Regions from separate parts of the Variovorax sp. RA8 genome, predicted to be linked through region 2. Evidence: predicted binding sites of a transcription regulator. Region 2 holds the regulator's gene; the other holds the start of a gene.
What was found. The regulator sigma-54, encoded in region 2, starts transcription at its own class of promoters, with help from an activator protein. The targets are predictions, from matches to a motif close to TGGCANGNAANCTGCTTT.

Region 1 (4,978 bases), 2.8 Mb from region 2:
TGGCGCCTGCCAGAGCAGCGCGGGCAACAGCAGCGGCAGCCCCTGTACGCGCAGCGCCCTCGGCAGGCGCATGGCCAGCAGCACCCCGCCCGCCACGCCGGCGACGCTGGCCCAGAGCGCGGGCGCCGGTGCCGACAGCGTGGCCAGCGGCAGTTCGGCCAGCCACTGCAGAACCAGCGCCAGTAGTTGCACCGCCCGGGCGGCCAGGTCCCACAGCGGCGGCAGCAGCACGCCGAACATGGCAAGCGGCGTAAGCACGAGCGTGACCCACGGAATGGCGATGGCGTTGGCCAGCAGCCCGACGCTCGAGACCTGCTGGAAGAGCAGCAGGCTGAGTGGCGTCAACGCCAGCGTCACCGCCCATTGTTCGCGCGCCATGCGCGCCAGGCGCGTCGCGATGCCTGTGCCGCCCTCATCGGCGGCGCCGGTGGCGAACAGCACGCCGACTGCGACGAAGCTGAGCCAGAAGCCGGCCTGCATCAGCGCCCACGGGTCGACGGCCACGACCACCGCGCAGGTGCACAGCCAGACGAAGGGCCAGGGCCACTGCCGCCTTGAAAGGCGCAGCAGCGCGACCGTGGCGAGCATCCACACCGTGCGTTGCGAGGGCAGGCCCCAGCCGCTGAAGAGCGCATACAGCGCCGCCAGCAACACGCCGCCGATCAAAGCCGCGTGCGGCGCGGGCAGCCACAGCATCAGGCGGCTGCTGCGGCGCCAGGCGGCCCCCACCACCCACGCGGCGAGCCAGGCGAACATCGTGATGTGCAGGCCCGAGATCGACATCAGGTGCGCGACGCCGGTGGCGCGGAACACGTCCCAGTCGGCACGCTCGATCGCGTTCTGGTCGCCCGTGACCAACGCCGCGATCACGCCGGCCTGCCGGCGCTCGGGCACGCGCTCGAAGACCGCGTCGCGCACGGCCTCGCGCGCACGCTCGACCGGATGGCGCCAGGTCTGGCCCTGCGGCTGTGGCCGCGCATCCCGCGCGCCCGTGCGCACATAACCGCTGGCCTGCACGCCCTGCTCCCAGAGCCGCAGTTCCTGGTCGAAGCCATGCGGGTTCAGGTTGCCGTGCGGCGCCTTCAGGCGCACCGTCATGCGCCAGCGCTCGCCCGCGTGCACGCCGCCCGGCGCCGCGGTGGGCTCGGCGCGCGAGGACTCCTCGGGCGCGCGCCCCCAAAGGCCGGTGTTGTCTGCATACCAGCCGAGCGCAACGCGCGAGGGCGCGCGCGGCAGGTCGCTCCCGGCATCGCCAGCCCAACGGGCGCGCTCGACATCGAAGAGAAAGCGCACCGTTCCATCGCCGTGCTGCGGCATCTGCGAGACCACGCCCAGCACCTCCAGGTCGCGGCCTTCGAGCGCGGGGTCGAGTGCCTCGGCCGCATAGGCGCAGGCGCGCCAGCCTGCCAGACCGGCCCCGGCCAGCGCGCCGACCAGCAGCAGTGCCGGCAGCAGCAGCCGCGGCAAGAACCACCACCGCACACGTCGCAGCAACAGCCAGCCCGCCGCGGCGGCCAGCAGCAGGCCGGCATAAGCGGCGGGCTCCCACAAAGCTGGCTGCTGAAGCTGCACCGCCGCGCCCAGCACCGAGCCGCCCATCAGGGCAAAGGAACCCAGGCCGCGGCCCTGCGCGTCGGCCGTCACGAAACACTCACGGATGACATGCTGCAATCCCTCCCTGCTGCGCTCTGTGGCGCGCTAATTGCTAAGCGTGTCAGCTAGTATGCGTCCTCGTTCAGGGGCGCTTCGACGCCATCGAAAAAAATGTCCATCCACGCCGCACTTCACCACGTCACCCACTACAAGTACGACCGGCCGGTGCAACTGGGGCCCCAGGTGGTACGCCTGCGTCCGGCGCCGCATTGCCGCAGCAACGTCATCTCGTATTCGCTGCGCGTCGAGCCCGAGCAGCACTTCGTCAACTGGCAGCAGGACCCGTTCGCGAACTACCTCGCGCGGCTGGTGTTCCCCGAGAAGACGCGCGAGTTCAAGGTCACGGTCGACCTGGTGGTCGAGATGGCGGTCTACAACCCCTTCGACTTCTTCCTCGAGCCGCAGGCCGAGAACTTCCCCTTCAAGTACACCGAATCGCAGGCGCGCGAGCTGGCACCCTACCTCGTGACCGAACCCGCCACCCCACTGGTGGCCGCCTACCTCGAGAAGATCGATCGCAAGACGCAGCGCACCATCGATTTCCTGGTCGGCCTCAATCAGCAGGTGCAGCAGGACGTCAACTACCTGATCCGCATGGAGCCCGGCGTGCAGACGCCCGAGGAGACGCTGGCCAGCGGGTCGGGCTCCTGCCGCGACTCCGGCTGGCTGCTGGTGCAGCTGCTGCGAAACGTAGGGCTGGCGGCGCGCTTCGTCTCGGGCTACCTCATTCAGCTCACGCCCGACGTGAAGGCACTCGACGGCCCGAGCGGCACCACGGTCGACTTCACCGACCTGCACGCCTGGTGCGAGGTCTACCTGCCCGGCGCCGGCTGGATCGGCCTCGACGCCACCTCGGGCCTGATGGCCGGCGAAGGCCACATTCCGCTGGCGTGCACGCCCACGCCGTCGAGCGCCGCGCCGATCGAGGGCGCGGTCGACGAGGCCGAGGTGGACTTCGCCCACGAGATGAAGGTCACCCGCATCCACGAGTCGCCGCGCGTGACCAAGCCCTACACCGACGACGAGTGGGCCGAGGTGCTGGCGCTGGGCGAAGCGGTGGATGCACGCCTTGCGGCCGGCGACGTGCGGCTCACCATGGGCGGCGAACCCACCTTCGTCGCCACCACCGACCGCGACGCGGCCGAATGGAACACCGATGCGCTCGGCCCCACCAAGCGCGGCTACGCGACCGCGCTGGTGCAACGCCTGCGCGACGAATACGGCCAGGGCGGCTTCCTCCATTTCGGACAGGGCAAGTGGTACCCGGGCGAGCAGTTGCCGCGCTGGGCCCTGTCGATCTACTGGCGCACGGACGGCCAGGCCGTATGGCAGCGGCCCGAGCTCTTCGCCGACGAGCGCCATCCCACCCAGTACACCAGCGAAGACGCGCAGCGCTTCACCCGCGCGCTGGCGCGCAAGCTGGGCCTGACCGACCGCTTCGTGCAGCCTGGCCACGAGGACGTCTACTACTACCTCTGGCGCGAACGCCGCCTGCCTGTGAATGTCGATCCCTTCGACTCCAAGCTCGACGACGAGATGGAGCGCGTGCGCCTGCGCCGCGTGTTCACGCAGAAGCTCGATGCCGTCGTCGGCTACGTGCTGCCGCTCGAGGCCGCGAACGCCGAGACCGATGCGCCCGCGCTCGCCGGCCCGGCGTGGAAGACCGGCCCGTGGTTCCTGCGCGACGACCGCCTGTACCTGATCCCCGGCGATTCGCCGATGGGCTACCGCCTGCCGCTGGATTCGCAGCCCTGGGCCAGCAAGGGGGACTACCCCTACCTCATCGAACGGGACCCCAACGCCCCACGTGCACCCCTGCCGGCCTCGGCCCTGTTCCGCGAGCGCTACGAGGGCATGCTGGGCAATGCGCCCGACCTCGCCGAGGTGCCCTATGGCTTCGGCACGCCGCAGCAGGCTCCGGCCGCGGTGCGCTTCCAGGCCACGCACGGCAATCCCGTCGCGGCGCGCGTCCAGGCCGCGTTGGAGCCGGGCACGGTGCGCCCTCCAAACCGCGGCGAGTCGGCCCACTGGGTCACGCGCACCGCGCTGTGCGTGGAGGTGCGCGACCCACGCCGCGCCAACGGCCCTGCGGCCGAGAAGGTCGGCAGCGCCTCGGGCGTGCTCTACGTCTTCATGCCGCCGCTGGCGCGGCTGGAAGACTACCTCGACCTGCTCGCCGCGGTCGAGGCCACGGCCGACGAGCTGGACCTGCGGGTGGTGATCGAAGGCTACCCGCCGCCGCGCGACCCGCGCCTCAAGCTCCTGCAGGTCACGCCCGACCCCGGCGTGATCGAGGTCAACATCCATCCGGCCCACAACTGGCGCGAGCTGGTGGCCCACACCGAGTTCCTCTACGGCGCCGCCTTCGAGACCCGGCTGTCGGCCGAGAAGTTCATGACCGACGGCCGCCACACCGGCACCGGCGGCGGCAACCACTTCGTGCTGGGCGGCGCCACGCCCGCCGACAGCCCCTTCCTGCGCCGGCCCGAGCTGCTCGCCAGCCTTTTGCTCTACTGGCACAACCATCCCTCGCTCAGCTACCTGTTCTCGGGCATGTTCATCGGCCCGACCAGCCAGGCGCCGCGCGTGGACGAGGCGCGCAACGACCAGGTCTACGAGCTCGAGATCGCGCTGGCCCAGATCGCGCGCAACCGCGAGATCCACGGCGACGGCATGCCACCCTGGCTGGTCGACCGCACGCTGCGCAACATCCTGGTCGACGTCACCGGCAACACCCACCGCAGCGAGTTCTGCATCGACAAGCTGTACTCGCCCGATGCCACCACCGGCCGCCTGGGCCTGCTGGAGCTGCGCGCCTTCGAGATGCCGCCGCATGCGCGCATGAGCATCGCGCAGCAGCTGCTGCTGCGCGCCATGGTGGCGCGCTTCTGGGACGCGCCCTACCGCGCGCCCGTGACGCGCTGGGGCACCGAGCTGCACGACCGCTTCCTGCTGTCCACCTTTGTCAGGATTGACTTCGAGGACGTGATCAGCGAGATGCGCCAGGCCGGCTTCTCTTTCGATGCGGCCTGGTTCGCGCCGCACTTCGAGTTCCGCTTTCCACTGGTCGGCCAGGTGCAGGCCATGGGCGTGGAGCTCTCGCTGCGCAACGCGCTCGAGCCCTGGCACGTGATGGGCGAGGAAGGCTCGGCCGGCGGCACGGTGCGCTATGTCGACTCCTCGCTGGAGCGCATCGAGGTGCGCGTGACCGGGCTCAACGAAAGCCGCTACGCCATCACCGTCAACGGCCAGGCGCTGCCGCTGCAGCCCACCGGCACCGCCGGCGAGTTCGTGGCCGGCGTGCGCTACAAGGCCTGGAACCCGC
Region 2 (4,978 bases):
GCACAGGAGAACCTTACACATGAAACGCCGTGACTTTTCGCTGGCTGCCACCTCGCTGGGGCTGCTTCCCCTGATCACCCCCGCGCACGCGCAGACGCTGGCGCCCAAGGCGGGCACCGACTACGCAGTGCTCGACAAGCGCGTGCCGGTCGATGCGCCGGCCGGCAAGGTCGAGGTGATCGAATTCTTCTGGTACAACTGCCCGCACTGCAACGCGTTCGAGCCCACGCTCGAGAGCTGGATCAGGAAGCTGCCGCCCCACGTGGCCTTCAAGCGCGTGCCGGTCGCCTTCCAGGCCAGCTTCCAGCCGCAGCAGAAGCTCTACTACGCGCTCGAGGCCATGGGCAAGGTCGACGAATACCAGCGCAAGGTCTTCGCCGCCATCCACCAGCAGCGGCAGAACCTCTCGGGCGAGCAGCAGATCATCGACTGGGCTGCCGCCAATGGCCTCGACAAGGCCAAGTTCACCGAGCAGTACAAGTCCTTCAGCGTGGCAAGCAAGATCCAGCGCGCCAAGCAGCTGCAGGACGCCTATCAGGTCGCCGGCGTGCCCTCGATCGGCATCGCCGGGCGCTGGTATGTGGATGGCGACCTCGCAAAGAGCATGGAGCGCGCCCTGCAGGTCACCGACTACCTGGTCGGCGAAGCGCGCAAGAGCGCCTGAGGCCGCTCCTCTTCCCCCGCAACAAGCCCGCCTCGGTGGGCTTTTTCATCGCCGGGCCGCCCCAAGATGAAAAACGCCCCCTTTTTTGGGAGGCAGCGACCACACGAAGTGAGGGAGCGTGGGGGCCATTTTTCATCCGGGTGCTCGAAGTCCGGTTCGTGAGCACGCATACAATCGCAGCAAGTTTCGTGCCTTTATGACTTCGTTCGCAATTCCCCTCCGCCCTACCCACTTCTGTCGTGCTTTCGTATTCGTCCTGATGCTGGCCGGGCTCTTCCCGCTGGCGCAGGCCGAGAAGGCCGACCGCACCAAGCCGATGAACATCGAGGCCGACGCGATGCGCTATGACGACCTCAAGCAGACCAGCGTCTTCACCGGCAACGTGGTGGTGACCAAGGGGACGATCATCATCCGCGGCGCCCGCATCGACGTGCGGCAGGACCCGGAGGGCTACCAGTACGGCGTGGTCACGGCAGCGCCCGGCAAGCTGGCCTATTACAAGCAGAAGCGCGACGCCGGCACCGACGAGTGGATCGAGGGCGAATCGGAGGTGATCGAGTACGACAGCCGTGCCGACAACGTGAAATTCATCCGGCGCGCCGTGATGCGCCGCCTCTACGGCGCCACCGTCAACGACGAGAGCAGCGGGCCGCTGATCGTCTACGACCAGAGCAACGACACCTTCACCGTCAACGGCTCCTCGCTGCCGCCCAATGCGGGCGTCGCGGCGCAGGGCGGCCGCGTGCGGGCCATCCTCACGCCCAAGCCGGCCGCCTCGGCGCCGGCTCCCGGCACCCGGCCGCCCGCGGCGCCTGCCGCAGCACCGGCGAGCGGCAGCGGCCTGCGCTCGACCACCACCCTCGGCGGGGAAGAACGCAAGTGAGGGCGGACCCCGATATGGCCCCCCATGGCCCCGGCGAAGCGACGGGCAGCCGCCTCGAGGCGCGCGGCCTGCAGAAGACCTACGGCAGCCGCAAGGTCGTCAAGGACGTCTCGCTGGGCGTCGACAAGGGCGAGGTGGTCGGCCTGCTGGGTCCCAACGGCGCCGGCAAGACCACCTCTTTCTACATGATCGTCGGCCTGGTGCGTGCGGACGCGGGCGAGATCAGCATCGACGGAGTGCCGATCGCGCACATGCCGATCCACCGCCGCTCCCGCATGGGCTTGAGCTACCTGCCGCAGGAGGCCTCGATCTTCCGCAAGTTGACGGTCGAGGAGAACGTGCGCGCGGTGCTCGAACTGCAGCGCGAGCCGAACGGCGACGGCCGGCCGCTGCCGCTGTCGAAGCAGCGCATCGAGGAACGCCTGAGCGAGCTGCTGCACGACCTGCGCGTGGACCACCTGCGCGATTCTCCTGCGCTGGCGCTGTCGGGCGGCGAGCGCCGCCGCGTCGAAATCGCGCGCGCGCTGGCCACCCAGCCGCGCTTCATCCTGCTGGACGAGCCCTTCGCCGGCATCGATCCGATCGCGGTGATCGAGATCCAGCGGATCATCAACTTCCTGAAGGAGCGCGGCATCGGCGTTCTCATCACGGACCACAACGTGCGTGAGACGCTGGGCATCTGCGATCACGCCTTCATCATCAGCGACGGGCATGTGCTGGCACAAGGCACGCCATCGGAGATCGTCGACAACGCCGAGGTGCGGCGCGTCTACCTCGGCGAGCACTTCCGGATGTAAGGGCTTGTCATTCAATGAAGCAAGGGCTCTCGCTGCGCGTCTCGCAGCACCTCGCGCTGACGCCGCAATTGCAGCAGTCGATCCGGCTGCTGCAGCTGTCGACGCTCGAGTTGAGCCAGGAAGTCGAGCAGATGCTCGACGAGAACCCTTTCCTGGAGCGCACGGCCGACGAGGCGCCGCGCGAAGAGTTCGGGCTCGACTCGGCCGACGCGCCGGTGCGCGACGATGACCGCCAGGTCGACAGCGAGTCCGAGTTCGTCGCGACCCCCGCTGCGGCGTCCGCCGACAGTGCGCCGGCCTCCCCCGCCGACAGCGAGACAGCCGCGGCCGCCGAAGGCCCGGAGAGCGAGCCCGACTGGGAAGGCGACGGCACGGTCGACCTCGCGCCGGACGACAGCGAATGGGGCGGCGACGCGCCCGCGCGCAACAGCGGCACCGGCGACAACGAGCGCCCCGATGCGACCGAACTCGCCAGCAGCCAGGAGTCGCTGCAGTCCTTCCTGCATCGCCAGGCACTGAGCCTGCGCCTGGAGGAGAACGACCGCGCCGCGCTGCGCTTCCTGATCGAGTCGCTCAACGACGACGGCTACCTCGAGGACTCGCTGCCGGCCCTGGCCTCCGGCCTGGCCGGCGACGACAACGAACAGTTCGACGAGCTGGTGCACCACTTCCAGGTCGCGCTCGGCCTGCTGCAGAACCTGGAGCCGGTCGGCGTCGGTGCCCGCAGCCTGGCCGAGTGCCTCGCCATCCAGCTGCGCGCGCAGCAGGAAGAGGACGACACCGAGGACGAGAAGCAGGTGCGCCGGACCGCGATCGCAATCTGCAAGCAGCCGATGGAGCTGCTCGCCAAGCGCGACTTCAAGCGCCTGGCCACGCTCACCCGCAGCAACGAGGAGGAAGTGCGCGCCGCCCTGCAGCTTATCGCGCGGCTGGAGCCCAAGCCCGGACGCCGCTTCGCCAACGTCGAGCGCAACATCGTCATCCCCGACGTGATCGTCACGCGCGTGGGCCACGGCACCAGCGCCAGGTTCCGCGTCATGCTCAACCCCGAGGTGATGCCGCGGCTGCGCGTGCACGACATCTACGCCGGCGCGCTGAAGGCGCACAAGGGTGAGGGCAGCCAGGCGCTGTCGCAGCGGCTGCAGGAGGCGCGCTGGTTCATCAAGAACATCCAGCAGCGCTTCGACACCATCCTGCGCGTGTCGAACGCGATCGTGGAGCGGCAGAAGAACTACTTCGTCCACGGCGAGCTCGCCATGCGCCCGCTGGTGCTGCGCGAGATCGCCGACGAGCTGGGCCTGCACGAATCCACCATCAGCCGCGTGACCACTGCCAAGTACATGTCCACGCCCTACGGCACGGTCGAGCTCAAGTACTTCTTCGGCTCGGCGCTGGGCACCGAGACCGGCGGCAACGCCTCCAGCACCGCGGTGCGCGCCCTGATCAAGCAGTTCGTGAGCGCCGAGGACGTGAAGAAGCCGCTGTCGGACAGCCAGGTTTCCGAGATGCTCAAGGAGCAGGGCATCGAGTGCGCGCGCCGCACGGTGGCCAAGTACCGCGAGGCGCTGCGCATCGCGCCTGCCAACCTGCGCAAGGCCTTGTAGCGATGCGCGCGCGCCGGAGCCGCTGGCCGCAGTGGGTGCGCCTGGGCTTGGCATTGGGGGCGCTACTCTTCCTGGCCAGCGGCTGTGCCGTGCTGCCTGCCGAGTTCGAGCGCACGCCCTCCAGGGCGGTGCCGCTGTCTCCTGACACTGCGCTGGGCCGCATCGCGAAAAGCTCGCAGCCCGACCCCGACCTGAGCGGCTTCCGCCTGATGCCCGGCGGCGATTTCGCGCTCGACACCCGGCTCGAGCTGGCGCGCCGGGCCCAGCGCACGCTGGACGTGCAGTACTACCAGATCCACAACGACGAGACCGGCCGCTACCTGCTGCGCACGCTGCGCGACGCCGCCCTGCGCGGCGTGCGCGTGCGCCTGCTGATGGACGATCTCTACACCTCGGGCGAGGACGATCTGCTGCTGGCGCTGGCCGCCACGCCCAACCTGGAGCTGCGCCTGTTCAATCCCTTCCCGGCCGGGCGCGGCAGCATGCTCGGGCGCTTCTCCGCGTCACTGTTCGACTTCAGCCGCGTGAACCGGCGCATGCACAACAAGCTCTTCATCGCCGACGGCGCGATGGCGGTGGCCGGCGGGCGCAACATCGGCAACGAGTACTTCACGCAGACGGCGGGCGCCAATTTCATCGACCTCGACACCTTCGTCGCCGGGGCGCTCATCCCGCGGCTGGCCAGCCTGTTCGACCAATACTGGAACAGCGAGTACGTGCGCCCCATTGAGACCGTGGTGGCATCCTCCGTGCCGCGCGAGGAACGCCAGCGCCGCTTCGAGGCGCTGAGCGGTCCGCAGACCACGCCACCCCCGCGCCCGCCCGCACCCAACGACGTGCTGGGCTACAGCCCCCTCGTGGAGGACATCAAGGCCGGCAGGCTGGACCTGATCTGGACCCGGGCAGAGGCCTACGCCGATTCGCCCGACCGGGTGATCGGCAGGCAGGTGACCTATGGCGGCATCCCGCTGCTGGACGTCGACAGCGTGCGCTACAACGTGATCGAGCAGATCCGCCGTGGGCGCTCCGA

Region 1: the regulator sigma-54 is predicted to act here: its motif matches at 1,692-1,709, upstream of E5P3_RS14445 (transglutaminase family protein).

The regions. Positions count from the first base shown of each region.
Region 1 is NZ_LR594662.1:3,066,849-3,071,826, reverse strand. It holds gene E5P3_RS14450 (DNA internalization-related competence protein ComEC/Rec2) at 1-1,599, opposite strand, end outside; gene E5P3_RS14445 (transglutaminase family protein) at 1,765-4,978, shown strand, end outside.
Region 2 is NZ_LR594662.1:5,873,139-5,878,116, forward strand. It holds gene E5P3_RS27975 (thiol:disulfide interchange protein DsbA/DsbL) at 20-664, shown strand; gene lptA (lipopolysaccharide transport periplasmic protein LptA) at 861-1,547, shown strand; gene lptB (LPS export ABC transporter ATP-binding protein) at 1,562-2,344, shown strand; gene E5P3_RS27990 (RNA polymerase factor sigma-54) at 2,359-3,948, shown strand; gene E5P3_RS27995 (phospholipase D family protein) at 3,951-4,978, shown strand, end outside.